One region of the Streptomyces sp. NPDC048383 genome, then DNA from elsewhere that is predicted to be linked to it. Evidence: riboswitches for the same ligand, from Rfam matches in the RefSeq annotation. Region 1 holds a riboswitch; each other region holds the start of a gene.
The links. A riboswitch is a leader RNA that binds a small molecule or an ion and turns the genes downstream of it on or off. The one in region 1 is predicted to bind cobalamin.
Positions count from the first base shown of each region.

Region 2: linked by a shared signal. The riboswitch ahead of AB0D46_RS23940 (energy-coupling factor ABC transporter permease) and the one ahead of AB0D46_RS25675 (ribonucleoside-diphosphate reductase subunit alpha) in region 1 are both predicted to bind cobalamin.
Region 3: linked by a shared signal. The riboswitch ahead of AB0D46_RS36715 (ABC transporter substrate-binding protein) and the one ahead of AB0D46_RS25675 (ribonucleoside-diphosphate reductase subunit alpha) in region 1 are both predicted to bind cobalamin.

Region 1 is NZ_JBEZKS010000041.1:48,618-58,344, forward strand. Features, by position in the region: gene AB0D46_RS25645 (sugar ABC transporter permease) at 1-231, opposite strand, end outside; gene AB0D46_RS25650 (extracellular solute-binding protein) at 403-1,692, opposite strand; gene AB0D46_RS25655 (GntR family transcriptional regulator) at 1,982-2,746, shown strand; gene AB0D46_RS25660 (carbon starvation CstA family protein) at 2,877-5,129, shown strand; gene AB0D46_RS25665 (YbdD/YjiX family protein) at 5,144-5,341, shown strand; gene AB0D46_RS25670 (GNAT family N-acetyltransferase) at 5,432-5,944, shown strand; cobalamin riboswitch at 5,989-6,120, shown strand; gene AB0D46_RS25675 (ribonucleoside-diphosphate reductase subunit alpha) at 6,283-8,688, shown strand; gene AB0D46_RS25680 (ribonucleotide-diphosphate reductase subunit beta) at 8,685-9,704, shown strand.
Region 2 is NZ_JBEZKS010000037.1:23,220-32,946, reverse strand. Features, by position in the region: gene glyA (serine hydroxymethyltransferase) at 1-699, shown strand, start outside; gene AB0D46_RS23960 (APC family permease) at 865-2,511, shown strand; gene AB0D46_RS23955 (L-serine ammonia-lyase) at 2,670-4,052, shown strand; gene AB0D46_RS23950 (SsgA family sporulation/cell division regulator) at 4,576-4,989, shown strand; gene AB0D46_RS23945 (hypothetical protein) at 5,133-5,660, shown strand; cobalamin riboswitch at 5,837-6,033, shown strand; gene AB0D46_RS23940 (energy-coupling factor ABC transporter permease) at 6,062-6,760, shown strand; gene AB0D46_RS23935 (energy-coupling factor ABC transporter substrate-binding protein) at 6,757-7,143, shown strand; gene cbiQ (cobalt ECF transporter T component CbiQ) at 7,148-7,897, shown strand; gene AB0D46_RS23925 (ATP-binding cassette domain-containing protein) at 7,888-8,715, shown strand; gene AB0D46_RS23920 (PadR family transcriptional regulator) at 8,745-9,317, shown strand; gene AB0D46_RS23915 (EF-hand domain-containing protein) at 9,398-9,610, opposite strand.
Region 3 is NZ_JBEZKS010000095.1:7,834-17,560, forward strand. Features, by position in the region: gene AB0D46_RS36680 (FAD-binding oxidoreductase) at 1-1,291, opposite strand, end outside; gene AB0D46_RS36685 (TetR/AcrR family transcriptional regulator) at 1,356-2,042, shown strand; gene AB0D46_RS36690 (MarR family winged helix-turn-helix transcriptional regulator) at 2,029-2,496, opposite strand; gene AB0D46_RS36695 (SDR family oxidoreductase) at 2,586-3,485, shown strand; gene AB0D46_RS36700 (AraC family transcriptional regulator ligand-binding domain-containing protein) at 4,097-5,170, shown strand; gene AB0D46_RS36705 (ABC transporter ATP-binding protein) at 5,369-6,250, opposite strand; gene AB0D46_RS36710 (iron ABC transporter permease) at 6,250-7,254, opposite strand; gene AB0D46_RS36715 (ABC transporter substrate-binding protein) at 7,353-8,342, opposite strand; cobalamin riboswitch at 8,742-8,880, opposite strand; gene AB0D46_RS36720 (glycosyltransferase) at 9,211-9,727, opposite strand, start outside.

The DNA.
Region 1 (9,727 bases):
GGACAGGATCACGTTCTTGATCAGCGGATAGAGCAGCAGTGTCGCGAGGCTGAGCACCGCGGGCAGGACGAGCAGATACGGCGCCCACCCCGAGGGGAGCGACCTTCTGCCCCCGCGAGGCGACGGATGGCTGGGGCCGGTACCGGTGCCGGGCACCTTCGGCCGTCCGGCGGACTTCTGTGGTGCGTCCTGTGGAGCGCTGGTGGTCGCTCCCTGGGAGTGCACGGTCATGTCTGGGCTTCCTCGCGGTTGACTGTGGAGTCAAATGCGCGACCGGGGGTGCGGCAGGCGCTGCGGGGCGCCTGCCGCACCCCCCGGTGCGTTCACACTGCTGGTGGCTGCGGGTGTTGCGGTGTGTCAGGTGGTGCAGGCGGTACGGGTGGTGCGGTGCTGCGGGGGGGACTACCGGTTGATGCGGCTCGCGATTTCCTTGTCCGCGTCCGCGCCCGCCTTGGCGGCGTCCTCACCCTTCAGGACCTTGGTCATGAACTCCTTGATGGGGTTCGGCTCGGTCTCGACGTTCGCCCAGCCCGCGGTGACCGGGGTGATCTTGCCGGAGGCGGCGGCCTTGGCCATCGTCTCGGCGAAGGAGCCCGGAGCGGCGGCGAAGTTCGCGGCCGCCTGGTTCGGGAGCAGCGCGCCCTCGGTGACGGTGGCGTACTTGGTCATCTGGTCCTTGCCTGCGGCGAGGGCCAGCCACTCCTTGGCGAGCTCCTTGTTCTTGGAGCGCTCGGCGACGGCGAGGTTCGAGCCACCGAGGAAGACGGAGCCCGGCTTGTCGGCGGTCTTGCCCGGGATCGGGAAGTAACCGAAGTCGCCTTCCTTGCCCGCTTCCTTCAGGGCCTTCAGCGCGCCCTGGGCTTCCCAGCCGAGACCGATCCAGGACGAGACGCCGCCCTTGGGGATGATGTCGGTGGACTGCTGCGGGGTGGCCTCGTCCTTGTCCTTGGGGGCCGTGGAGAAGGACTGGAGCTTCTTGTAGAAGTCCATCGCGGACGCGGCCTGCGGGGTGGCCAGCTGGCCCTTCCACTTGCCGCCGTCCTTGACGGCGAGGTCGCCGCCCTCGTCCCAGACGAAGCCGGCGAGGACGTACCAGCTCTGGCCGGGCAGATAGATCGGCTGCGAGGCCGGGTCCGCCGCCTTCAGCTTCTCCAGGCCGGCCACCCACTCGTCGCGGGTCTTCGGGACGGTGACGCCGGCCTTCTCGTAGGCCTTCTTGTCGTAGACGACGACGCGGTTGGCGGCGTACCACGGGGCGGCGTAGAGCTTGCCGTCGACCTCGGCGGAGGACGTCATGCCCTTCGACCAGGCGTCGGCGCCGAGCTTGGACTTGTCGCCCGACAGGTCGGCGAGGCCACCGGTGACGGCGTAGCCGACGGTCTGGGTGTTGCCGAGCTCAATGACGTCCGGCGGGGTGTTCTCGGAAAGGGCCGTGGTGACCTTCTCCTGGATGCCGGTCCACTTCTGCTCCTCGACCTTGACCGTGACACCGGGGTGCTTGGCCGAGAACTCCTTGTTGACCTCGTCGATCCAGGCCTTCGGTGCGGAACCGTCCATCACCCAGACGGTGATCTCCTTGGCCGCGCCACCCGATGCTTCGGTCTTCGCCTTGTCGTCGGCACCGTCGCCACACGCCGCGAGGCCGATAACCATGCCCGCGACTCCGACCGCCGCGATGAGCTTGCGCTTCACGCCACCCTCCTCAGGGATGCTGCCTGCAACTTCCCTCGCCCACCGCGGTGACGTACCAAGTACTGCCCGTGGGGCCGGGATCCGATCCAGATTGGTTTAGACCAGTAGCTGGAGCTTGGCCTAGACCTTTAGGGGTGTCAAGGGTCTAATGAGCGGGTGCTCGGTCCGTTATCGGACCGACACCTGGGGGAGGGAGGAGGCCTGTCCTCCCTCCCGTGTCACGATGTGACCGCACATATCGGAGGAGCCGGTGACGGCAGCGAAACTGGAGTCGGGAAGGCGGGCGGCGATGGCCACCGAAGGGGCGACCACGGAGCCGGAAGGCGGGGCAGTCACTCGGACGGCACGCGTGCCCAAGTACTACCGGCTCAAGCGGCACTTGCTCGACATGACCGAAACGCTCCCCCCCGGCACGCCGGTCCCGCCGGAGCGCACGCTCGCGGCCGAGTTCGACACCTCCCGGACCACCGTCCGGCAGGCCCTTCAGGAGCTCGTCGTCGAGGGCCGGCTGGAGAGGATCCAGGGCAAGGGCACCTTCGTCGCCAAGCCCAAGGTCTCCCAGCCGCTCCAACTCTCCTCGTACACGGAGGACATGCGGGCCCAGGGCCTGGAGCCGACGTCCCAGCTGCTCGACATCGGGTACGTGACGGCCGACGACACCCTCGCCGGCCTGCTCAAGATCTCCACCGGTGGACGGGTCCTGCGCATCGAGCGGCTGCGGCTCGCGAGCGGCGAGCCCATGGCCATCGAGACCACGCACCTGTCGGCCAAGCGCTTCCCCGCGCTGCGCCGTTCGCTCGTCAAGTACACCTCTCTCTACACGGCCCTCGCCGAGGTGTACGACGTCCGCCTCGCGGAGGCGGAGGAGACCATCGAGACCTCCCTGGCGACCCCTCGGGAGGCCGGACTGCTCGGCACGGACGTCGGACTGCCGATGCTGATGCTCTCGCGGCACTCGCTCGACGCCGACGGGGAACCGGTCGAATGGGTACGTTCGGTATATCGCGGCGACCGTTACAAGTTCGTTGCCCGTCTTCAGAGGCCCGCTTCGTGATCACCGGTTGACTCCCGTTCGATCCTCGGTGGACGCTCGTACCGCTATGCGGACGGGGGCTTACGTCCAGCGGTCAAGCCCCCGTAGATTCCCTGCGCTTCAGCAGATGATCGACGAGGGGACGAGGATCATGCCGGAACCGGACGCAACAGGAACAGACCGGACTCCACCACCGAGGGGTGCGGCGAGCCCGGGCGGCAGGCCCGACTCGCCCTCTCCGTCGGGCCGCCTCTCCCCTCAGCAGATCGCCGTGTGGGCGCTCGTGGCCCTGATCGGAGCCATCGGCTGGGGCGTGCTGGCCCTCTCGCGGGGCGAGGAGATCTCGGCCGCCTGGCTGCTCGCGGCCGCGCTGGGCTCGTACGCCATCGGCTACCGCTTCTACGCGCGCTTCATCTCGCGGCGCGTCCTGAGGGTCGACAAGACCCGGGCCACCCCCGCCGAACGCCTCGACAACGGTGTCGACTTCCATCCCACCGACCGTCGGGTGCTCTTCGGCCACCACTTCGCGGCCGTCGCCGGCGCGGGTCCGCTCGTCGGTCCCGTGCTCGCCGCGCAGATGGGCTACCTGCCGGGCACCATCTGGATCGTCGTCGGCGTCATCTTCGCCGGCGCCGTCCAGGACATGGTGACGCTGTTCTTCTCCACTCGCCGCGACGGCCGTTCGCTCGGCCAGATGGCCCGGGACGAGATAGGGCCGGTGGGCGGAGCCGCCGCCCTGGTCGCCGTGTTCGCCATCATGATCATCCTGCTGGCGGTGCTGGCCCTCGTCATCGTCAACGCCCTGGCGCACTCCCCCTGGGGCGTCTTCTCCATCGGCATGACCATCCCGATCGCCCTCTTCATGGGCGTGTACCTGCGCGTGCTGCGGCCGGGCCGGGTCACCGAGGTCTCCGCCATCGGCGTCGCGCTGCTGCTGCTCGCCATCGTCGCGGGCGGTTGGGTCGCCGAGTCCTCCTGGGCGGACACCTTCACCCTGGAGAAGGAGACGCTGGTCGTCTGGATGATCGCGTACGGCTTCGTCGCCTCGGTGCTGCCGGTGTGGTTGCTGCTCGCGCCCCGCGACTACCTGTCCACCTTCATGAAGGTCGGCACGATCGCGCTGATGGCGCTGGGCGTGGTCATCGCGATGCCGACGCTGCAGATGCCCTCGGTCACCGACTTCGCGGCACGGGGTGACGGACCGGTGTTCGCCGGCTCGATGTTCCCCTTCGTCTTCATCACCATCGCGTGCGGGGCCCTGTCCGGCTTCCACTCCCTGGTCGCCTCCGGCACCACCCCGAAGATGATCCAGAAGGAGACCCAGGTCCGGGTCATCGGCTACGGCGCCATGCTCACCGAGTCGTTCGTCGCCATCATGGCCGTCATCGCCGCCTGCATCATCGAGCCCGGCCTCTTCTTCGCCGTGAACTCGCCCCCCGGCGTCATCGGCACCACGGTCGAGACCGCCTCCGCGGCCGTCTCCAACTTCGGCTTCGCCATCAGCCCGGACGCCCTCGCGCAGGCCGCGAAGGACGTGGAGGAGAGCAGCCTGCTCTCCCGTACGGGTGGCGCGCCGACCTTCGCACTCGGAATGTCGGAGATCTTCTCGGCCGTCATAGGCGGCGCCGGCATGAAGGCGTTCTGGTACCACTTCGCCATCATGTTCGAGGCCCTGTTCATCCTGACCACGGTCGACGCGGGCACCCGCGTGGGCCGGTTCATGCTCCAGGACACCCTCGGCAACGTGAACAAGTCCTTCAAGGACGTCAGCTGGAAGCCGGGCGTGTGGCTCGCGAGCGCCGTCGTCGTCGGCGGCTGGGGCTACTTCCTGTGGGTCGGCGTCAAGGACCCGCTGGGCGGCATCAACCAGCTGTTCCCGCTGTTCGGCATCGCGAACCAGCTGCTCGCGGCGGTCGCGCTGGCCGTCTGCACGACCCTGCTGGTGAAGTCCGGGCGACTGAAGTGGGCCTGGGTCACCGGGGTCCCGCTGGCGTGGGACGTGGCCGTCACCCTCACCGCCAGCTACCAGAAGATCTTCTCCGAGGACGTCAAGGTCGGCTTCTTCGCCCAGCGCGACAAGTACCAGACGGGCATCGACGCCGACAAGGTGCTGCCGCCCGCCAAGACCATGGACGAGATGCACACCGTGGTCACCAACGCCACGGTCGACGGCGTCCTGTCGGTGCTGTTCGCGGTCCTCATCATCATCGTGCTGGTGGACGCGGGCCGGACCTGCTTCAGGGCGATCGCCCACCCCGAGTCGGTCCGCCTCTCCGAGGTCCCGTGGTCCGAGTCGAAGATCGTCGCCCCGGCCGGGCTCATCGCCACGGCCGAGGAGAAGGCCGAACTGGCGGCGGCCGGCCTCGACAGCGGCGGCGGCAAGGTCAAGGAGCCCGTCGCGTGAACACCGCGCGCGCGGTGGGCGGACTGCGGGAGGCGCTGGCGAAGGCCCGGTACTACGTACGGGAGTTCTCCGGCGAGGCGGCGTACGACCGCTACGTCGCCCACGCCCGGGCCCACGACCCGCAGGCCGGGGTCATGACCCGCCGCGCCTTCGAACGGGCCCGCACCGACGCCCGCGAGGCGGACCCCCGCGAGGGCTTCCGCTGCTGCTGAGCACCCCTGGGAAGGGCCCCGCCACCCCCGGCGGGCCCTTCCGCGTGAGCGGGTCGCCCGGGCCCCGCGTCCGTCCCGCACACTCGACGCATGGACATGACGATCAGGGCGGCGCTCCCCGCCGAGTACGAAGAGTTGGGCGACATCACCGCGCTGGCCTACCTCGGGGACGGTCTGCTCGACGGCAACCCCGACGGCTCCTACGAGCGCGCGCTGCGCGACGTCGCCGGCCGCGCCGGGGAGGGCGAGGTGCTCGTCGCCGTGCTCGACGGGCGCCTGCTGGGCGGTGTGACGTTCGCCCCGCCGGGCAGCCCGCTCGCCGACATAGCCGGCCCCGGCGAGGCCGAGTTCCGGATGCTCGCGGTGGCCGCCGCCGGTCGGGGCAAGGGCGCCGGCGAGGCCCTCGTACGGGCCTGCGCCGAGCGGGCCAGGTCCCTTCCCGGAGTGACCCGGCTGGTGCTGTCCACCCAGCCGCAGATGCCGGCCGCGCACCGGCTGTACGGCCGGCTGGGCTTCGTCCGCACCCCCACCCGGGACTGGTCCCCGATGCCCACGGTGCCGCTGATCACCTACGCCCTGGAGCTGTACGCACCCGAGCAGTAGCCACCCCGACACAACATGTGGGGGCTACCGCAACGGGCCGCCCCCACATGTATGCTCATGCCTGCTGTCGCCGCAGGGGAATCCGGTGCGAATCCGGAACTGTCCCGCAACGGTATGAAGTGCACCCATTGGTGCGTCCGCAAGTCCGAGGACCTGCCGACAGCGCGCCCGGCTCGACCGAACCGGGTGCCGACACGTCCGGGCCTCGCGGTTGGGCCGGTGGACGCCACGCGGTGCACGTACCGCCTGCCCTGTCCGGGCCGGTGCGTGGCCTTCCCGCGTGCGCCCGCTCTCCCCGCCCCGTCGAAGACCGGGCCGAGTGAGGGAGAGCTCCCCCCGTGACCATCGCGCCCGCCGCACCGCGCGCCGAGTCCGCCCAGTCCGCCAACGAGGCCGCGCTCGCGCCCGAGGGCCCGGGGACCGCACTGCTGCGCACCCTCACCGAACTCACCGCCGACCTGCCCGACACGGACCCCGGCCGGGTCGCCGCCGCCGCCCTGCGCGGCCGCAGCTCCGTCGCCGACGAGGCCGAACTGCGCGGGCTGGCCACCGAGGCCGCGGCCGGTCTGATCTCCGAGGACCCGGCGTACTCCCGCCTCGCCGCCCGGCTGTTGACCCTCGCCGTCGCCGACGAGGCCGCGGGCCAGGGCTCCTCCTCGTTCGCCGGGTCCGTCGCCGTCGGCCACCGCGAGGGCCTGATCGCCGACCGCACGGCCGCGTTCGTCGCGGCCCACGCCGCCCGGCTGAACTCGCTGGTCGAACACGCCCTCGCCGAAGGCGCCGACGACCGCTTCGGCTTCTTCGGCCTGCGCACCCTGCACAGCCGCTACCTGCTGCGCCACCCGATCACCCGCCAGGTCATCGAGACCCCGCAGTACTTCATGCTGCGCGTCGCCTGCGGCCTCGCCGCGGACGACAGCGTCCAGGCCGTCGAGGAAGTGGCCTCGCTCTACCGGCTGATGAGCCGCCTCGACTACCTGCCGTCCTCCCCCACGCTCTTCAACTCCGGCACCCGGCACCCGCAGATGTCCTCCTGCTACCTGCTGGACTCCCCGCTGGACGAGCTGGACTCGATCTACGACCGCTACCACCAGGTCGCCCGCCTGTCCAAGCACGCCGGCGGCATCGGCCTGTCGTACTCCCGCATCCGCGCCCGCGGTTCCCTGATCCGCGGCACCAACGGCCACTCCAACGGCATCGTCCCGTTCCTGAAGACCCTCGACGCCTCCGTCGCCGCGGTGAACCAGGGCGGCCGGCGCAAGGGCGCCGCCGCCGTCTACCTGGAGACCTGGCACGCGGACATCGAGGAGTTCCTGGAGCTGCGCGACAACACCGGTGAGGACCAGCGCCGCACGCACAACCTGAACCTCGCGCACTGGGTGCCGGACGAGTTCATGCGCCGGGTGAACTCCGACGGCCAGTGGTCGCTGTTCTCCCCCGCCGACGTCCCCGAACTCGTGGACCTGTGGGGCGACGCCTTCGACGCCGCCTACCGCAAGGCCGAGGCGGACGGCCTGGCCCGCAAGACCATGCCCGCCCGCGACCTGTACGGCCGGATGATGCGCACCCTCGCGCAGACCGGCCAGGGCTGGATGACCTTCAAGGACGCCTCCAACCGCACGGCGAACCAGACCGCCGAGCCGGGCTCGGTCGTCCACTCCTCGAACCTGTGCACCGAGATCATCGAGGTCACCGACGACAGCGAGACGGCCGTCTGCAACCTCGGCTCGATCAACATGGGCGCCTTCGTCGTGCGGGGGGCCGACGGCGGGGAGATCGACTGGGAGCGCCTGGACGAGACCGTCCGCACGGCCGTGACCTTCCTCGACCGCGTGGTGGACATCAACTTCTACCCGACCGAGCAGGCCGGGCGCTCCAACGCCCGCTGGCGTCCGGTGGGTCTGGGCGCGATGGGCCTCCAGGACGTCTTCTTCCAGCTGAAGCTGCCCTTCGACTCCCCCGAGGCGAAGGCGCTGTCCACGAAGCTCTCCGAGCGCATCATGCTCGCCGCGTACGAGGCCTCCTGCGACCTCGCCGAGCGCAGCGGCCCGCTCCCGGCCTGGGAGAAGACCCGTACCGCCCGCGGTGTCCTGCACCCGGACCACTACGACGTCGAGCTGAACTGGCCCGAGCGCTGGGACGCCCTGCGCGCCCGCGTCGCGAAGACCGGCATGCGCAACTCGCTGCTCCTGGCCATCGCGCCCACGGCGACGATCGCCTCGATCGCGGGCGTGTACGAATGCATCGAGCCGCAGGTCTCCAACCTGTTCAAGCGCGAGACCCTCAGCGGTGAGTTCCTCCAGGTCAACGCGTACCTGGTGAGCGAGCTGAAGCGGCTCGGCGTGTGGGACGCGCAGACCCGCGAGGCGCTGCGCGAGTCCAGCGGCTCCGTGCAGGGCTTCGGCTGGATCCCGGCCGAGGTGCGCGAGCTGTACCGGACCGCGTGGGAGATCCCGCAGCGCGGGCTGATCGACATGGCGGCCGCCCGTACGCCGTTCCTCGACCAGTCCCAGTCGCTGAACCTGTTCCTGGAGACGCCGACCATCGGCAAGCTCAGCTCGATGTACTCGTACGCCTGGAAGCAGGGCCTGAAGACCACGTACTACCTGCGCTCGCGCCCGGCGACGAAGATCGCCCGCGCCGCGCAGGCCGCCGCCCCCGCGGCGCTCCCGCAGGCCGTGACCGACGCGGAGGCGCTGGCCTGCTCCCTTGAGAACCCCGAATCGTGCGAGGCCTGCCAGTGAGCACCACCGACAAGAAGAAGAACCTGCTGGACCCGGGCTTCGAGCTGACGCTCCGCCCGATGCGCTACCCGGACTTCTACGAGCGCTACCGGGACGCGATCAAGAACACCTGGACCGTCGAGGAGGTCGACCTCCACTCGGACGTCGCGGACCTCGCGAAGCTGACGCCCGGTGAGCAGCACATGATCGGCCGGCTGGTCGCGTTCTTCGCGACGGGCGACTCGATCGTCTCGAACAACCTCGTGCTGACGCTGTACAAGCACATCAACTCCCCGGAGGCGCGGCTGTACCTGTCGCGCCAGCTGTTCGAGGAGGCCGTGCACGTCCAGTTCTACCTGACGCTGCTCGACACCTACCTGCCCGACCCGGACGACCGCGCCGCCGCGTTCGACGCGGTCGAGGAGATCCCCTCGATCCGCGAGAAGGCGCAGTTCTGCTTCAAGTGGATCAACGAGGTCGAGAAGCTGGACCAGTTGGAGACGCGGGCCGACCGCCGTCGTTTCCTGCTGAACCTGATCTGCTTCGCGGCGTGCATCGAGGGCCTGTTCTTCTACGGCGCCTTCGCGTACGTGTACTGGTTCCGTTCGCGGGGCCTGCTGCACGGTCTGGCGACGGGCACCAACTGGGTGTTCCGCGACGAGACGATGCACATGAACTTCGCCTTCGAGGTCGTGGACACCGTCCGCAAGGAGGAGCCGGAGCTCTTCGACGACGCCCTCCAGCAGCAGGTCACCGACATGCTGAAGGAGGCCGTGGAGGCGGAGCTGCAGTTCGGTCGTGACCTGTGCGGCGACGGTCTGCCGGGCATGAACACCGAGTCGATGCGCGAGTACCTGGAGTGCGTCGCGGACCAGCGTCTGGTGCGCCTCGGGTTCCCCGCGGTGTACGGCTCGCAGAACCCGTTCTCGTTCATGGAGCTCCAGGGCGTCCAGGAGCTGACGAACTTCTTCGAGCGCCGCCCGTCGGCCTACCAGGTCGCGGTCGAGGGCACGGTCGACCTGGACGAGGACTTCTAGTACGGCCGCGCACCCCCGCTGTG
Region 2 (9,727 bases), on a different contig from region 1:
CGCCGCATCGCGGACGAGGTCGGCGCGTACCTGATGGTCGACATGGCGCACTTCGCCGGTCTGGTCGCCGCGGGCCTGCACCCGAACCCGGTGCCGCACGCCCACGTCGTCACCACCACCACGCACAAGACCCTCGGCGGTCCGCGCGGCGGCGTCATCCTGTCGACGCAGGAGCTGGCCAAGAAGATCAACTCCGCGGTCTTCCCGGGCCAGCAGGGCGGCCCGCTGGAGCACGTGATCGCGGCCAAGGCCGTCTCCTTCAAGATCGCGGCCTCGGAGGACTTCAAGGAGCGCCAGGTGCGCACCCTGGAGGGCGCGCGCATCCTGGCCGCCCGTCTGGTCCAGGACGACGTCAAGGCCGTGGGCGTGGACGTCCTCACCGGCGGCACCGACGTGCACCTGGTCCTGGTGGACCTGCGCAACTCGGAGCTCGACGGCCGGCAGGCCGAGGACCGCCTCCACGAGGTCGGCATCACGGTCAACCGGAACGCCATCCCGAACGACCCGCGGCCGCCGATGGTGACCTCGGGCCTGCGGATCGGTACGCCGGCGCTCGCCACCCGCGGTTTCGACGCCGAGGCCTTCACCGAGGTCGCCGAGATCATCGCGCAGGCACTGAAGCCGGAGTACGACGCGGCGGACCTGAAGGCGCGCGTCTCGGCGCTCGCCGCGAAGTTCCCGCTGTACCCGTCGCTGTAGCCGAAGGAGGGGGCCCGGCCGTGTTGTCCACAGGCCGGGCCCTTTTCATGACCAATGTCCTTGGCGGATGCCGCCCATCGCCTCTTAAACGTTCAAAAAGTGGCAAATAGGCTCGCGATAAAGACAGCACGCCACGGCATTCCCGTCAGGACGGACACCCTCCCCATGGACATGAGCGCAGCGAACCGGAAGGGACTCAGTCTCTTCGCGCTGATCATGATCGGCATCGGCTCGATCTTCGGATCGGGCTGGCTCTTCGGTGCCGGCACGGCAGCGCAGGTCGCGGGCCCCGCGGCGCTCGTCGCCTGGGTGATCGGGGCCGTGTTCATCGGCATGATCGCCATGTCCTACACCGAGGTGGGCGCCGCCTACCCGATCCCCGGCGGCATGGCCCGGTACGGGGCCATCTCGCACGGCCCGGTCCTCGGCTTCATCACCGGCTGGGCGGTGTGGATCGCGGTCGCCTCCCTGATCCCCATCGAGTCGATCGCGGCGACCCAGTACATGTCCTCCTGGAGCTTCGGCTGGGCACGGGACCTGGTGGACGCCGGGTCCCACCAACTGACCGGCTTCGGCATGGCCGTCGCGCTGGTGCTCACCGTCGTGCTGTGGCTGTCCTGCTACTGGTCGGTCCAGCTGCTGGCGAAGATCAACGCGGCGCTGACCCTGGTCAAGTTCGCCATCCCGGTGCTCGCCGTCGCCGCGCTGATCGCCTCCGGCTTCCACACCGAGAACTTCTCCGCGCACGGCGGCTTCGCGCCCAACGGCTGGACCGCCGTCCTGACGGCGGTGACCACCTCGGGCGTCGTCTTCGCCTTCAACGGCTTCCAGGCGGTCGTGAACCTCGGCGGGGCCGCCAAGAACCCGGGCCGGGCCATTCCGGTCGCCCTGGTCGGCGCGCTGTCCTTGGGCCTGGTCATCTACCTCGCCCTCCAGGTGGCCTTCCTGGGCGCCGTACCGCCGGAGCACCTGGCGCAGGCCGGCGGCTGGTCCGGGGTGAACTTCAACTCGCCGTTCGCCGACCTCGCCAAGCTGCTGATGATCCACTGGGTGGTGGTGATGCTCCAGTTCGGCGCCTTCGTCTCCCCCGCCGGTTCCAACATCGCCAACGTGGCCTCGGCCGCCTACATGGTCCAGAACCTCTCCGAGACCGGCTTCTTCCCCAGGCGACTCAAGGAGACGCACCCCGTGTACGGGACCGCCCGCCCGGCGATGTGGCTGAACCTGGGGTTCTCCGTCCTGCTGCTGGTGACCGTCGGCCACAGCTGGAAGACCCTGGCGCCGGTCATCTCGGCCGCGATGGTGATCTCGTACCTGATCGGTCCCGTCGCGGTCGGCGTCTTCCGCCGCACCAAGCCCGGTCTGCCCCGCCCCTTCCGGCTGCCCGCCGCGAAGGTCCTGTGCCCGCTCACCTTCGTCTTCGCCGCCTGCGCCCTGTACTGGTCGAAGTGGCCCAACACCGGCATCGTCACCGCGCTGACCCTGCTGGCCGCCCCGATCGCCGCCCTCGTGCTCTCCCGCAAGGGCGAGCGGAACCTCTCCCGCCAGTTCGCCCCGGCCTGGTGGATCGTCTTCTTCCTCGGAGCCCTGTCCCTGCTGTCCTGGCTGGGCTCCACCGACTTCGGCGGCCGGGGCACCCTCCCGGGCGGGCTGGACATCGCCCTCGTCGCCGCCATGGCGCTCGTCACGTACTTCTGGGCCGTGGACGCGGGCGTCAAGGCCCACCGGGCGGGCCTGCCGGGCCCGGACCCGGTACTGGACGGCTCCGTCGCCCCGGCGGCGGAACCGGAACGCGAGCCGGCCCACGCCTGAGCGCCACGTCCGGCAGCAGAGGCGTTCACCTGCACGCGTTACGCTCGACCACCGGACAAAATCCGCAGATCCGCCCTTTGATCACCCCACCGCTCGATCAGCACACCGCTCCACCTCCTGCCCCCTCCCACCCCACGAGCAGACAAGGGAGTCCGCCAGTGGCCATCTCCGTCTTCGACCTCTTCTCCATCGGCATCGGCCCGTCCTCCTCCCACACGGTCGGCCCGATGCGCGCGGCGCGCATGTTCGTCATGCGGCTGAAGAAGGACGGCGTCCTCGCCCAGACCGCCTCCGTCCGCGCGGAGCTCTTCGGGTCCCTCGGCGCCACCGGCCACGGCCACGGCACGCCCAAGGCGGTGCTGCTGGGCCTGGAGGGGCACTCCCCCCGCACGGTGAACGTCGAGAGCGCCGACGCCGAGGTCGAGCGCATCCGGCAGAGCGGCCGGCTGCGGCTGTTGGGGGCGGAGATAGGCGATGGCCACGAGATCGCCTTCGACGAGCCCAACCAGCTGATCCTGCACCGCCGCCGCTCGCTGCCGTACCACGCGAACGGCATGACGCTCTTCGCCTACGACGAGGCCGGCAACCCGCTCCTGGAGAAGACGTACTACTCGGTCGGCGGCGGCTTCGTCGTCGACGAGGACGCGGTCGGCGAGGACCGGATCAAGCTCGACGACACCGAGCTGAAGTACCCCTTCCGCTCCGGCGACGAGATGCTGCGCCTCGCCAACGAGACCGGCCTGTCGATCTCCTCCCTGATGATGGAGAACGAGAAGGCCTGGCGCACCGAGGAGGAGATCCGCGAGGGCCTCCTGGAGATCTGGCGGGTCATGCAGGCCTGCGTCGCGCGCGGCATGTCCCGCGAGGGCATCCTGCCGGGCGGCCTGCGGGTCAAGCGCCGGGCCGCCTCCACGGCGCGCCAGCTGCGCACCGAGGGCGACCCGATGATGCACCGCAGCGAGTGGACCACCATCTACGCGATGGCGGTCAACGAGGAGAACGCGGCGGGCGGGCGCGTGGTGACCGCCCCGACCAACGGCGCGGCCGGGGTGCTGCCCGCGGTCCTGCACTACTACATGAACTTCGTGCCGGGCGCGGACGAGGACGGCGTGGTCCGCTTCCTCCTCGCGGCGGGCGCGATCGGCATGCTGTTCAAGGAGAACGCCTCGATCTCCGGCGCCGAGGTCGGCTGCCAGGGCGAGGTCGGCTCGGCCTGCTCGATGGCGGCCGGCGCCCTCGCCGAGGTCCTGGGCGGCACCCCGGAGCAGGTGGAGAACGCCGCCGAGATCGGCATGGAGCACAACCTGGGGCTGACCTGCGACCCGGTCGGCGGCCTGGTCCAGATCCCCTGCATCGAGCGCAACGGCATGGCGGCCGTGAAGGCCGTCACCGCCGCGAAGATGGCCATGCGCGGCGACGGCAGCCACAAGGTCTCCCTCGACAAGGTCATCAAGACCATGAAGGAGACCGGCGCGGACATGAAGGTCAAGTACAAGGAAACCGCCCGCGGCGGCCTCGCGGTCAACGTCATCGAGTGCTGACCGGCGCCGACCGGACCTGACCGGCCGGCGGCGATGGTGACGGGCGGAACCACCGCCCGGCGACCGCGCCGCCCGCCGCCGCGAACCGAGAGCCCGCCCTCCCCGCCGGAGGGCGGGCTCTTCCGCGTACGGAACCAGGGGCGGGGCAGGGGCGTCGCAGGGGGCGGCTACGATCTCGCGTACCGGCGAGGGGGGAAGCGTGGAAACATCGCACTGGGCTCCAAGCCCGCATGCCTCGCGGTCATTCGATGGGCACGAACCGACCGCCCCGACCACGGTCGGGCTGGTCGGACCGGTCACCGCCGCGAGCCCCCGTACGTCAACCCGGACGCGGCCCTGCTGCTGGTCGGCACGCTCGGCGCCGGGGCGTCCGCCCTGGTCGGCATGCGGCTGCCCGCGGGCGGCGAAGACGGGTCCAGGGGCCCGTCCGGCTCGGGACCTTCGGCGCCCGGCCGGGCCGAGGGGGTCGGCCGGCGTGCCGGAACGGCCCCGGAAGACCCCGTTCGAGAGGAAGGCTCATCCGTTGCACACCTCCGTCACCGAGCACCGCGTCCTGCCGCTCCGACTGGAGGCGGCGCCCGCGTCCGTCCCCCTGCAGGGGGTCTTCGTCTACCGCACGGACCGGCCGTACGAGCTGGCCGTGGACTTCCGCGGCGCGGGGGTCCACCTGGCGCGCTGGGTGTTCTCCCGGGAGCTGTTGCTCGACGGGGAGGCCACCGCGACGGGCGAGGGGGACATACAGGTGTGGCCCCGCCGGCAGGGTTCGGAGCCGCGGGTCCTCCTCGCCTTCAGCAACGGCCTGCAGAACTGCGTGGTCTCCGCCCGCGCCAAGGACGTCCGCGAGCTGTGCCGCCGGATGACCGCCCTGGTCCCGCGCGGGCAGGAGCGCCGCCACTACGACCTCGACGCCGAGGTGAGCGCCCTGCTGGCGCACTGACCGGCCGCCGGGCGCGCCGCGCCGGCCGCGGGCCTCCGCAGCGGGCGGAAACGGGGCGGCGCCGGCGTGCAACCGTGGGCGCCCCTCGGGTGTCCTACCCGATGACAACCCTGTCCCCGTCTCTGAAGAATCGGGGGAACGTCATGCGTCACCTGCTTCGTCCTCGTCGTCGGCGGATCGTGGCCCTGGCCACGGGCGCGCTGCTCACCGCCGGACTCGCGCTCGCCGGTCCGGCCACCGCCGCCTCCGCCGCCGCTTCCACCACCAACACCCAGACTCCGCTCGTCGTGAACGCCCGCTGGGGCGGGCACTGCACCTTCGACCGGATCGTGATCGACCTCCAGGGCTACGTCCCGACGGTCAACGTCAGCCCCGTTCCCAAGCTGGTCTACGACGGCTCGGGCAAGCCCGTGCCGCTGGCCGGGAAGTACTTCCTGGAGATCCGCCTGAACCCGGCCGCGGGGCACGACGACGCGGGCCAGAACGTGTACCAGGGCCCCCGGCTCCAGAAGATCTACCTGTCCAAGCTCAAGGGTCTCGCCATGACGGGCGACTACGAGGGGTACGTGACCTTCGGCGCCGCCTTCGACACCAAGCCGACCTACGGCGTCACCGTCCTGCACAACCCGGAACGGGTCGTGGTGGACGTCTCGCACCCCAACACGTGCTGACCTGACGGGTCCGACGCGCGGTCGGGGGCCCGGGGTGTCGCACACCCCGGGCCCCCTTCGCCGTCACCGGTCGAGGCCGGCCGGGTAGGACGCCCCCGCCCCGGCCGCCATCGGGCCGCACCCGCCCGGGTCACCCCCGCCGGCGGGGCCGGGTTGTTACCGGTCCGCGCGGCCGACTACTGTCAGCGGGCCTTGGTGTTCGGGAAACCGGTGGAAAACCGGTGCGGCCCTCGCCACTGTGATCGGGAAGTCCGGCTCCATTCCTGCGGGAAGCCACTGGGTTCCGCGCGGGAGACCGCACGGCCCCGGGAAGGCGGAGTCAGGGCATCAGTACCCGTGAGCCAGGAGACCGGCCGAGGCGCGTCGTCCATCCACGAGGTGCTGGAGAGGTCTCTCTACTCATGCATATAGCCGAGGGGTTCCTGCCCCCTTTGCACGCGGTCGCCTGGGGCGCCGCATCCGCTCCCTTCGTCGTCCACGGCGTCCGCGCCCTCACCCGCGAGGTGAAGGCCAATCCCGAGAGCACCCTGCTGCTCGGGGCGTCCGGAGCGTTCACCTTCGTCCTTTCCGCCCTGAAGATCCCTTCGGTGACGGGCAGTTGCTCGCACCCCACCGGCACCGGACTGGGAGCCATCCTGTTCCGGCCACCGATCATGGCGGTCCTCGGCACGATCACCTTGCTGTTCCAGGCCCTGTTGCTGGCGCACGGCGGGCTCACCACGCTCGGCGCCAACGTCTTCTCGATGGCCATCGCCGGCCCCTGGGCGGGCTACGGGGTCTACCGGCTGCTGAAGAAGTTCGACGTGCCGCTGATGGTGACCGTCTTCTTCGGCGCCTTCTTCGCCGACCTCGTCACCTACTGCGTGACCTCCGTCCAGCTGGCCATGGCGTTCCCGGACCCGGCCAGCGGGTTCGTCGGGGCGCTGGAGAAGTTCGCGGGCATCTTCGCCCTCACCCAGATCCCGCTCGCGATCAGCGAGGGCCTGCTGACGGTGCTCGTGGTGCGGTTGCTGATGCAGTCGAGCAGGTCCGACCTGGTGCGCCTGGGCGTCGCCCGGCTGACCGGTACCACGACGAAGCAGGAGGCGGCGGCCCGATGACCAGGAACGCGAAGATCAACACCCTGCTGCTGCTCCTGGTGGCGGCGCTGGCCGTGCTCCCGCTCGCGCTGGGACTCGGGGACGGCAAGGAGGAGCCGTTCGCCGGCGCCGACGCGCAGGCGGAGGCGGCCATCACCGAGCTGAAGCCGGACTACGAACCCTGGTTCTCCCCCCTGTACGAACCCCCGTCGGGCGAGATCGAGTCGGCCCTGTTCGCCCTCCAGGCGGCGCTGGGCGCGGGCGTGCTCGCGTACTACTTCGGCGTGCGCAAGGGGCGCCGCCAGGGCGCGGCGCTCGCGGCCGGGGCGGACGGCGGGAGCGGGACGGGCGCCGGGACCGGCGCCGACCCGGGTACGGCCGGCGCGGCCGGCGCGGAGCGCTAGCGCGGTGCTGCCGATCGACGTGGCGGCGCACGGCAGTCGCTGGCGCCGCCGCCATCCCCTGGAGAAGGCCCTGCTGGGGCTGGGGCTGACGGTCACCGCCGTGTGCCTGCCGCCCTGGCCCGGCGGGCCGCTGGTCGCCGCGGCGACCCTGGCGGTGCTGCTCGGCCCCGCCGGGGTGGCCGGCCGACAGCTGTGGCGGGCCTTCCGGGTCCCGCTCGGCTTCTGCTGCACGGGCGCGCTGCCGCTGCTGGTGTCCCTGGGCGGCCCGTCGGGATTCGTCTCGCTCGCCCCCGACGGGCCCCGGCACGCCGCCGAGCTGCTCCTGCGCACCTCGGCGGCCTCGCTCGGGGTGCTGCTGTTCGCCTTCACCACCCCGGTCTCCGACGTGCTGCCCCGGCTGGTGCGCGCCGGGGTGCCGGCCCCGGTCGTGGACGTGGCCCTGGTCATGTACCGGATCGGGTTCCTGCTGCTCGACTCGATGGCCCAGGTCCGCCGGGCCCAGGCGGCCCGCCTCGGGCACACGAACCGGGCCGCGGTGTGGCGTTCGCTGGCCGGGCTCGCGGCGACCTCGTTCGTACGGGCCTTCGACCGCGCCGGCCGGCTCCAGGAGGGGCTGGCCGGGCGCGGCTACGACGGCGCGCTGCGGGTGCTCGTCCCCGAGGCGACCCTGTCCCGGCGGTTCCTGGCGGCGTCCGCCGCCCTGCCGGCCTCCCTGGTCGGCCTGACCCTCGTACTGAAGGAGCTGTGTCCGTGACCCCGTTGGTGGAGCTGGTCGGCGCGGGCTACGCCTACGAGGACGGTCCCGCCGTCCTCGCCGGCGTGGACTTCGCCATCGCGCCGGGCCGTGCGCTGGTCCTGCTGGGCCGCAACGGCAGCGGCAAGACCACGCTGATGCGGCTGCTCAGCGGCGGCCTGCGGCCCGGCTCGGGCGAACTGCGGCTGGACGGGGCGGTGGTGGCTTACGACCGGACCGGTCTGACCCGGCTGCGGACGTCGGTGCAGTTGGTGGTCCAGGACCCGGACGACCAGTTGTTCGCGGCCTCCGTCGAACAGGACGTGTCCTTCGGTCCGATGAACCTGGGGCTGGCCGCCCCGGAGGTCCGCGAGCGGGTCGACTCGGCGCTGGCCGCCCTGGACATCACCGCGCTGCGGGACCGTCCCACGCACCTGCTCTCGTACGGGCAGCGCAAGCGCGCGGCCATCGCGGGCGCGGTCGCGATGGCGCCGCGCGTGCTGATCCTGGACGAGCCGACGGCCGGCCTGGACCCGGACGGCCAGGAACGGCTGCTGGACGTCCTGGCGGGGCTGCGGCGGGCGGGCACGACGGTGGTGATGGCCACCCATGACGTGGACCTCGCGGTCCGTTGGGCCGACGACGCGGCCGTCCTGACCCCGGCGGGCATCCGCACCGGGCCGGCGACGGCCCTGCTGTCGGACCCGGAGCTGCTGGCCTCGGCGGGCCTGCGCCAGGCCTGGTCGCCGGCCGTGACGGCCTTCCTGCGCTCCCGGGGCCTGCTGGACGAGGACTCCCCGGGCCCGCGCGTCCCCGAGGCCCTGGCCGCCTGGCGCTGAGCCGCGCCGGGCCTCCCTAGGATGGCGGCATGTCGCTCCCGCACGCCATCCTCACCGCCCTGCTCGAAAGGCCCTCGTCGGGGCTGGAGCTGACCCGGCGGTTCGACCGGTCGATCGGGTACTTCTGGTCCGCGACGCACCAGCAGATCTACCGGGAGCTGGGTCGGCTGGAGGAGGCGGGGCTGATCCGGGCGCTGCCCGGCGAGGTGCCGCTGCGGGGCCGCAAGAAGGAGTACGAGGTACTGCCGGCCGGTGGCGCGGAGCTGGCCCGGTGGGTCGGCGAGAGCCAGGACCCCAAGCCGATGCGGGATCCGCTGTTGCTGCGCATCCGGGCGGCGGGCGTCGTGGGACCGCAGGGGTTGCTGCCCGAGCTGCGGCGGCATCTGGAGCTGCACCAGGGGCAGTTGGAGACGTACGAGGCCATCGAGGCGAAGGACTTCCCGCCGGGCCGCGACGCCGTCGAGGACCGGCTGCGCCGGCTCGTGCTGCACGGGGGAATCGCCCTGGAGACGTTCTGGCTGCGCTGGCTGGAGGAGGCGCTGGCCGAGGTCGACGGCATGACGGGGCCGGACGCCCCGCCGCAGGGCCGGGACACGGCCTGACGCGCCCCCGCCGGGGCGGGCGGGGGCGGTGGGCGGGCGTGGGCCGGCTCGGCTCGCGGGCCGGCTCGCCGCGCGCGGGCCTACTTGTTGAGGGAGGCCCAGAACTCGTCGAAGCTGAGCAGCTTGTCGCCGTTCGCGTCCTTGGAGGCGACGACGGCGTCCGCGACGGCGCCGGTGACGAACGCGTCGCCCATGGCCTTCATGGCCGCGCTGTACTCGTCGGCCGTGACGAAGCCGTCGCCGTCCGCGTCGAACCTGCCGAACGTCGCCCGTGCGCTCTCGATGTCCGCCACTGGGTCCACCCCTTCTTGGTGCTTGTTGACCGGCTCAGGGTAGCGGCCGCCGGGCGGGCCGCGTCCCGCGGGTCCCGTTCGGTCGGCAGAAACAAATTCAATTACTCTTCCGTAACG
Region 3 (9,727 bases), on a different contig from region 1:
CGCCGACCTCGGTGCGCACGGCGTCGATCAGGCCCGGTATCCGGTCCCAGGTCGCGGCCGTCTCGAACGTTTCCGCGACGGCGCCCATCCGGGCCAGGCCGTCGCGCAGGTAGGGCATCCGCAGGAACGCGGACCGCCAGGCACGCACGGCCGCGTCGCCGACCGGGGCCGTGGCCGGCGTGCCGCCGCCGGTGGTGGCGCCGTCGCGCCGGCCACCGTACGAGAGGGCGAGGCGCACGGCCCGCTCCAGCCTCCTGGCCACCGGTTCGTCCGCCGACTCGAAGCCCAGCACCAACACGGCGCGATCACCCCGGCCCGCGCCGGCCAACACCGCCTCGCCGGCGTCGAGCAACCGGCAGTTCGCGGGGGAGAGGTCGCCCTGGGCGAGGGCGCGCACCGCCCGCAGCGCGTCCTGGAAGTCGGTGAACGTCACCGCGGCGGACGCCTTGTGGCGGGGCCGCTCCTGGAGGCGCACCCAGGCCTCGGTGATGACGCCGAGCGCCCCTTCGGAGCCCAGGAACAGGCGGTCGGGGGACGGGCCGGCCCCGGAGGCGGGCAGTCGCCAGGAGCTGCTGGTGCCGGCCGGGGTGACGACGCGCAGCGACTGGACGAAGTCGTCGATGTGCGTGTGCCCGGTGGCGTAGTGCCCGCCCGCCCGGGTGGCGAGCCAGCCGCCGAGGGTGGAGAACTCGAAGCTCTGCGGGAAGTGCCGCAGGGTCAGCAGGTGGGGCCGCAACTGGTCCTCCAGGGCCGGCCCGAGCGCGCCGGCCTGGATGCGGGCCGCCCGGCCCTCGGTGTCGACCTCCAGGACCCGGCCCATGGCCGTCAGGTCCAGGGACAGCACCGCCCGGTGGGCGTCGCCGCGGTACTCCACGCCCCCACTGACGGAGGAGCCCCCGCCGTACGGGACGACGGCGACCTGCCGGTCACCGGCCCAGTCCAGCAGGTCGGCCACCCCCTGCTCGTCCGTCGGACGGGCGACGAGGTCCGGGATGCGGCCGGGCCGGCCGCGCAGCGCCCGTACGACGTCGCGGTACGCCTTGCCCATGGCGTGCGCCGCCCGGTCCGCGGGGTCGTCGCGGACCAGGTGGGCGAGGCTCGGCGGCGGTGCGACGGCGGGAGCGGGGACGTCCAGGTCGCGGACGCGCGGCAGGGGGAGCGGGCGGGCGAGGGTGCCGGGGAGCAGGGCGCCCATCGCGACGCACTCCGCGTCGTCGGGGTGGGCGTCCGCCCAGCCCCAGCCCCACCAGGAGCGGGTACGGGACGTCGGCTGAACGGTGGTACCGGCCATGGATGCGCTCCGGAGGTGGCAGGAATTTACCAAGGGGTAAATTACTTACTGATAATATCCGCTCATGGCAACCCCTCCTTCCAAAGCGGGCACCAAGGGAGTCCCCCGGCAGCACCGTCGGCAGCAGATGCTCGAAGCCGCCACGGAGGAGTTCGGAACCCGCGGCTACGCGGCCGCCTCGCTCCCCGCGATCGCCGCCCGGGTGGGTGTCACGAAGACGCTGCTGCACCAGTACTTCGGCACCAAGGAGGACCTCTACGTCGCCTGCCTGGTCCCCGTCGGCGACCGCGTCCTCGCCACCATCCGTGCGGCCATGGGCCCGAGCGGGACCTCGCCGCACACCCCCCTGCGCGTGCTGCACGCCCTCTTCACGGCCCTGGAGGGGCAGCGGGAGGCGTGGTTCGTCCTCTACGACACCACCCTGCCGCCCGACGGCGAGGCCGTGCGGAGGGCCTCGGAGTACTGGGCCGCCATCGACGGGCTCGCCGCGGGGGGCACCGCCGAGCTGCTGCGCGCGACCGGATCCAGCGACCCGTTGGACGCCGACGCGCTCAAGTACGTCTGGCGGGACCTGGTCGCCACCCTCGTGCGCTGGTGGGTCAAGCACCCGGAGCAGACCCCCGCGGCCATGACGCGGCGCTGCGCCCGCCTCTTCGCGGCCGCCGCGGGGCTGGCGTCCGCCGAAGACGCCGTCGGTTCCGAGGCGCCGACCGTCCCCGAGGGCGCGGCGGTCGGGCCTACGCGTCCTTGACGTCCTTCGCGGCCTTGAGCTTGCGCCACACGGTGCCCAGCGCCTCCAGGTCCCGTTCGTCGAGGAGGTCCGTGAAGGCCGGGGCGAGGGCTGCGCGGCGGGTGGCGTCGGCTTCGGCGAACACCGTGCGGCCCGCCTCCGTGAGGGACACCTCCACCGACCGGGCGTCGCGGGTGGAGGGCGTGCGCGTCACGAGGCCCCGTGCCTGTAGCGCGTCCACGACCCGCGACACCTGGCTTCGGCTGAGCAGGGTGCTGTTGCCGAGTACGGAGGCGGGTACGGGCTCGGGGCTGGAGGCCAGCCACAGCATGACCTCGAACCAGGACACGGGTAGGTCGTGGGCCTTCACGAGGGCCCGGTCGACGCGGTCGGTCATCACGGTGCCGGCCCAGACCAGTCCGTAGAAGGCGTAGTCGGCCGCCGGCATCTCGGCTTCGGTGAGCTTCTTCGGCATGTCGGCAGTCTAGAGGTTGCGTGCGCACGCACATAACTTTATGGTGTGTGTGCACGCACATAAATCACGTTCCGTGAAAGGCGACCGCCATGACGTCCTTCCCCGTCACCCCCGAAGCCACGCCCGACGCCGCTTCCGCGCCCTCCGGCGGAGTCGGCCGCACCGTTCTGATCACCGGAACGTCCTCCGGAATCGGCCTGGCCGCCGCCATTGCCACCGCCCGGGCCGGCTGGCGCACGATCGCCACCCTGCGTGACACCGGCCGGGCCGACGCCCTGCGCGAGGCAGCCGCCGAGGCGGGCGTGGACGTCGACATCCGACAGCTCGACGTCGTCGACGAGCGTTCGGTCGCCGCCGCGATCGACGGCGTGATCGCCGACTACGGCCGGCTGGACGCCGTCGTGAACAACGCGGGCGCCGGACACGTCGGAACCCTCGAACTCGAAACAGTCGCCGACGTCCGCCAGGTCATGGAGGTCAACTTCTTCGGCGTCCTCAACGTCTCCAAGGTCGCCCTGCCGCACCTGCGGGCCACCGGGGGTCGACTCATCACGGTCACCAGCGTCGGCGGCGTCGTCGGTCAGCCCTTCAACGAGGCCTACTGCGCGGCGAAGTTCGCCGTCGAGGGGTACATGGAGAGCCTCGCCCCCGTCGCGGGCGCCGTCGGCGTGAGCGTGTCCGTCATCGAGCCCGGCGCCGTGGCCACCGAGTTCGTCAACAACATCGGACTCGACATCGAGGGTCGGATCGCCGCTGCCGGCCCGTACGCCGACGCGATGCGCAGCTACGTCGACCGTACGGTCGGCCAGTTCCTGGACGGCGCCCAGACCCCGGCCGGCGCGGCCGAGGCGGTCATGGAGGCCCTGACCGAGGACCGCCCCGCGTTCCGCATCCAGACCTCGCAGTGGGCCCGCGACTTCACCGGGACGAAGCTGGCCGACGGGGACGGTTCCGCCGTCCTCGGCATGACCACCGGGTGGGTGTCCTGACCGGAGCGGGCGCGACCGCGTCGCTGCGGCCACCGGCGGCCGAACTGTGCGCCGGGTGGAACCGGGGCATGATGGCGGGGGGCGGACCGCCCCCGAGCGGCCGCCGCCGGAGCCGCGCGTGGTGACGCGCCCGAGCCGGGAGGTGCCTCGTACGCATGGACGAATCGCAACGGGCCTGGATGGCCGTGGGCGGTGTCATCGCCGTCATCCTGTTGAACCTCGTGGCCATCATCCTGATGAACGTCCTGTGACGGAGCCCCCGCGCGACGAACTCCGCGATCGGCCCGCAGGGTCACTTCGGCGAGACGCCTGGCTCGTACACCCGCCAGTCCTCCTGAACCCGCGGGCAATGGCGCGGTCCGTCCGACCCCCGTACGGCAGGACCGTCGCCATCCACCTCAGCGGATCGACGGCGCCACCCTCTGCGGGGGGCGGCGCCGTGACCCGAACGACCACCACGCTAGGGCCGCGAACGAGCCCCGGTCGAGGACGGCACGCGCCGGCCGGAGGACCGCGCGCGCCACGGGGGACCGGCCGCGCCACGAAGGGGACACTCGACGCCGGCCTCCGGCGTGAAGTGGCCGAATCCCGCTGGTCTATGCTCAGCCCTCGTGGTCTCACACGCACACCAGGGGACGACCTCGTCCGCCCTCACCCGACTGAACGTCAAAGCCGCACAGCTGGTCGGCGTACCCCCACACACCTACGCCCACCTGCTGGGTCTGGCGCGCGAGCACCTCGACGACGACGCGTGCCGGACTCCCGCCGCCTCGATCATCCGCGTCCTGGAACTGACGACAGGCCGAGCCTCGTGGACGGAGACCTCCCTGTTGATGGCGCAGGAGTCGGCCATCGGCACCCTCGGGGTCTGGGACTACCTGATCACCTCCGCGGCCACCCCGCTCGAAGGCATCCGGGACGCGGCTGCCTATCTGTCCACCGTCCTCGACACCCGCACCGACAACCTGCGGATCGCCGAGGACGGTGACCGGATCACCATCAGTCACATCAACCAGTCCGACCTGTCCCACCCGGCCGCCTGCGCCGTCCGCTCGTACGCACTGGGCGTGTACCGGCGCCGGCTCGGCGAAGCCGCCCGCCGCGACCTCGTCCCCGTCCACGTCGCGCTGGCCGCCGAAACACCCCGCCGACACGAGGCCCTGACCCGGCTGTACGGCACCCGCGCCATCGAGTTCGAAGCCCCGGTCAGCTCGATCACCTTCCTCGCCGCCGACCTCAAGGCCCCGAACCCGCATGCCCAGATCGGCCTTTCCGCCGTCCTGCGCGACCACGCCGACCGGACCCTCGCCTCGGCGATACCCCTGCGCGACTGGCTGGACCTCTTCCGCGCCGCCCTGGTCTCCGCCCACGACGAGGGCGCGCCGACGCTGACCGGCGTCGCACGGCGCCTCGCCCTCAGCACCCGAACCCTGCAACGCCGCCTGGACGAACACGGCACCACCTGGAGCACCGAGGTCGAAGCCGTACGCAGGGCCCACATCACCCAACTGCTCCACGACACCGACCTGACCTTCGACGCGGTCGCCACCCGCAGCGGCTACGCCGACGCCCGCGCCCTGCGCCGCGCGGTCCACCGCTGGTACGGCACCACCCCCGCCGGGCTGCGCCGCGCCGGCCGACTCCCCACCGGCCGACTCCCCACCGGCCGAGTCCCCACCGGCTAGGACCCGCCTCAGCACGCGTCCGACCGCTCACGCGAGGAGCGTGTGAGGTCTTCGTGTGTCACCGGATCGCCCGGCCGGCCGTCACCAGGCCGCGGCGACCCGGTCGGCCGTGGTCACGTACCCGCAGCGGCCCGCCGTCCACTCCAGCGCCGTCCGGGTGAGGCCGGAGCAGGTCGAAGCAGGTCGAAGCAGGTCAGGTCAAGGCTCGGAAGGGGCGACCCGACCCGGCGGACCGTCGAGGCCCGGATGCACGCTGATGAAGGGCACCCCGGTGCGTGGGTGCGCCATGACCTCTGCCTCCACCTCGTACACGTCGGACAGGAGTTCCGCCGTGAGCACCTCCCGCGGAGTGCCCGTCACGATCACGCGGCCGGCGGCCATCACGCAGATGCGGTCGCAGAAGGCGGCGGCGAGGTTCAGGTCGTGCAGGGCGACGACGGCCGTGACGCCGAGGCGCCGGACGAGTCGCAGCGCGTCGAGTTGGTGGCGCAGGTCCAGGTGGTTCGTCGGTTCGTCCAGCACCATCGTCCCCGTGCACTGGGCGAGCGCGCGGGCGATCAGCACCCGCTGCTTCTCCCCGCCCGACAGCCGGTCGAACGGCGCGTGCGCCAGCGCGCCCACGTGGAGCTCGTCCAACGACCGGGTGATGACGTCGCGGTCGGCGGCGTCATCGCCCGCGAAGGCCCGCTTGTGCGGGGTGCGGCCCATGGCCACCACGTCGTACACCGTCAACTCGAAGTCCCCGGACGTCTCCTGCAACACGGCCGCGAGCCGCTGGGCGAGCCGCTTGCCGGGCATCCGCCACACGTCGTCGCCGTCCAGCAGCACCCGCCCCGACGTGGGTCGCAGCGCCCGGTAGAAGGTGCGCAACAGCGTCGACTTGCCCGCCCCGTTGGGCCCGACCAGGCCCACCACCTCGCCGGGATCGGCCCGCAGGGACACCCGGTCGACGAGGACCTTGCCGCCCAGGACGACGCTGACTCCCTCGGCTTCGAGGGACCCGGGGGCTCCGGTCGTGCCGGTCGCCTCGGTCGCCTCGGTCGCCCCGGTCGCCCCGGTCGTCACGTTCGGCTTGTTCATCACCGCGCCGCCTTCCGTCGCATCAGCCAGAGGAAGAAGGGACCGCCGACCAGGGCGGTGAGGATGCCGACGGGGATCTCCTCCGGGCTCATGAGGGTCCGGGCGGCCAGGTCCGCGGCGATCAGGAACGCCGCCCCCAGGAGCGCGGCGGCGGGCAGCGCCCGCCGGTGGTCGGCCCCCACGAGCAGCCGCACCACGTGCGGCATGATCAGCCCGACGAAGCCGATCTGTCCGCTGACCGCGACGATCGTGCCGATCATCAGGGCCACCAGCGTGAACAGGGCGCCGCGGAAGCGGTGCACGTCCAGCCCGAGGGCCGCGGCCGCTTCCTCACCGGCCAGCAGGAGGTTCAGGGGACGGCAGAGGCCGAGCAGGACGGCCGTCCCGATCAGGACCGTACCGACCGGGATCCACACCGTCGTCCACGTGGTGCCGGCCAGGCCGCCGAGCATCCAGCGCAGGGCGGACTGCGTCTTGTGCGGATCGTTCGAGGTGACGATCAGGAAGCTCGCCACCGCCGACAGCACCTCGGCCGTCGCCACGCCCGCCAGGACCAGTCGTACCGTCGTCATCCGGCCGCCCGAGCGGGCGAGGAAGTAGACGGCGACCAGGGCGGCCAGCGCCCCGCAGAACGCCGCGATCGGCAGGGTGAACAGGCCGAACAGGCTCAGGTTCAGCACCACGACGAGCACGGCCCCGACCGAGGCCCCCGACGACACCCCCAACAGCATCGGGTCGGCCAGCGGGTTGCGGACCAGCGCCTGCAACGCCATCCCGGCCACCGACAGGCCGGCGCCCACCACGCCGGCCAACAGCACCCGGGGCAACCGGACATCGACGACGATCGTCTCGCGCACCGGGGTCCACGTCGGCTCGACGAGAGCCGGGGCCACTTGGTGCAGCAGGATGCCCCACACCTGACCGGCGGGCACGCCGATCGAGCCGACCGCGATCCCGGCCGTCGCGGTGCCCGCCACCAGAACGCCCAGGAGCGCCAGCACGATCGGATAGGGCGCCCCCGCCCGCCGCCCCCGGACCGCCGCGGCCGGCGGGCAGACGCCCGCCTCCGCGGCCGGCCCGGACGCCACGGCCTTCACCCCGGTCACTGGACCCGGCCCGGGTGGAGCTGACGCGCCAGCGACTCCACGGCCGCCGGCATCCGCACACCGAGCACGGTGGACGACAGCGGCAACACCGCGAAGCGCTGGTTCTTGATCGCCGGTACGTCCTTCAGCGCCGGGTGCGCGAGCAGGAACTTCTTCTTGTCCTCGACCGATTGGTCGCCGTAGTCGTAGATCACGATGGCCTCGGGCGCGCGCTGCGCCACCTGCTCGAACGACACGTCACCGAAGGCCTTGTCGAGGTCGGCGAAGAGGTTCACCCCGCCGGCCCGACGCATCATCTCGTTGCCGATGCCCTTGCCGCCCGCGGTGAAGGCCGTCTTGTCGCCGCTGTCGTACACGAAGAGCTTGACCGGCGGCACGCCCACGAGCTGCGACTCGACGCGGTCGAGGACCCCGTGCAGCTTCGTCACCTGCTGTTCGCCCCGCTCGGGCACCCCGAAGATCTTCGCGACGGTGCGGATCTCCGCGTCCATCGCGGCCGCGTCGACCGGACCGGTCGGGCACTCCTCGCTGTTGAGGTGCGTGTTGATCCCGACCTTGGTGAAGGCGGCGCGGCTACGGCCCTCCTTCTCGGCGAAGGTCGTAGACCATCCCCCGTAGACGAGGTCCGGTTCGGCCTGCAACAGGACCTCGAAGGAGGGGTATTCCTTCGACAGGACCTTCACGCTGTCGTACGCGCCCTGGTACTCGGGGAGGATCCGGTCGTCGAGGTAGCCGGTGCCGACCATCGACTTCTCCAGGCCGAGCGCCAGCATGATCTCGGTCGCGTGCTGGTTCAGCGAGACGGCCCGCTGAGGCGGACGCCGGTAGGTGGTCTTCACCCCGCAGTTGTCCACCGTGACGGGGAAACCCTTCACGGGCGCGGCCGACGAGGGGCCGGCGGCGGGCGCGCCGCCGCCTCCGCAGCCGGATACGAGTAGGGCCGCGGCGAGTGCGGGGAGCAGGGTCTTCGGGAGGTTGCGGGGCATGGGTGGGTCCTCTCACCGCGGATGGAACGGATGGTCTTCGACGCCGAGTCGGCCCCGTGGCACGACGGTTCGGGGTCCGGGCGTCGGACGTCGGGCGTCAGGCGTCAGGTCGCCACGTCTCGGGTTCGGTCGACGGCCCGAGGGGATCGCGGACGCGGCCCGTACGTCGGCGGGGGAGCGTGAGGAAGGCCACTCGTGTGCCGGGGGTCGGGAGCGTCGCGGTGACCGGGGACGGCAGGTGCCGTCCGGGGTGCGGGTGCCGCGTCTGCCACTGTTCGGTCGCCACCGCCGGCCTCTCGTCCCTGCCGGGCGGGCTGGCTGCGTGGCGATGCACTCCCGTGCACGGTCGAGCCGTGGGGGAGCTGCTGACGGCCACACCGTAGTCCGCGACGGCGTTCCTCGTGTACATGACTGCGCGCCAGGTGTTCCGACTCGCCCGGTGGTTGCCGGGCCTACGGTTGCGGGTCAGCGCCGGATTTCGACCGGCTTCCCCTGGTGCTGAGTACTTATCAGCCGGAGTGCAACACGACCCGGCCCGGGGCGTCAAGCCCGCGGGTGTCCCACCGTCGCCGCCGGCCGGCCGTGCGCGCCGCACGGCTGGCGATCTCCCGGTCACTCGGGTACCGTCCAGGGCCGCCACGTGCGCGAACGCGCCGCGCGGACCGCGCGCGGCAGCTCAGGAGCACCCGGTGGAGGCGGCCCGTACGCCGGATGCGCGTACGTCGGACACCCGGACGCCGGACACCCGTACGTCGAACAGGAGGGCCGGAACGCACCTGCGACGTTCCGGCCCCCGCTCGGGCCCACGCCCGCTGCTCGTCCCTCCGTACGACGGCGGGCAACCGCCGTCCCCGCCCGATGCGAGGTGTCAAACCGTACCGGCGGCGGCGGTGGCGGCGACGGCAGCCCGGTGGACGTGCACCGACCGCTCCAGTTCCCGAACGACCTCGGCGGCGGAGGGCATCCGCCACGCCTCGTCCCGCAGCCGCCCGGCGGCCTCGCGGTACGACGGGTCCGTGAGCAGGTCCTCGACGGCTCCGGCGACGTTCTCCGTCGTGTCGTCCTCCGGCAGCACCAGCCGGCCCGCCCCGTGCGCGGAGATCCGCGCGCCGTGCTCCTCCAGGCCCGGCATGCTCGGTACGAACACCTGGGGGACGCCGTTCGCCAGGCAGCTCAGAGTGGTGTTCCCGCCCCCGTGGTGGACCACCAGGTCACAGGTCGCGGCGAGGACGTCCACCGGGAGCCAGCCCGCGCGGCCGCTTGCCGGGAGCGTCGGCTCCAACGCGCGGGCCACGGCCTCCGGGGTCGCCACCAGCAGCTCCACGTCCAGCGACCCGACCTTTTCCACCAGGCCGCGCAACGGCTCGAAATGATCGCTCGGCGTC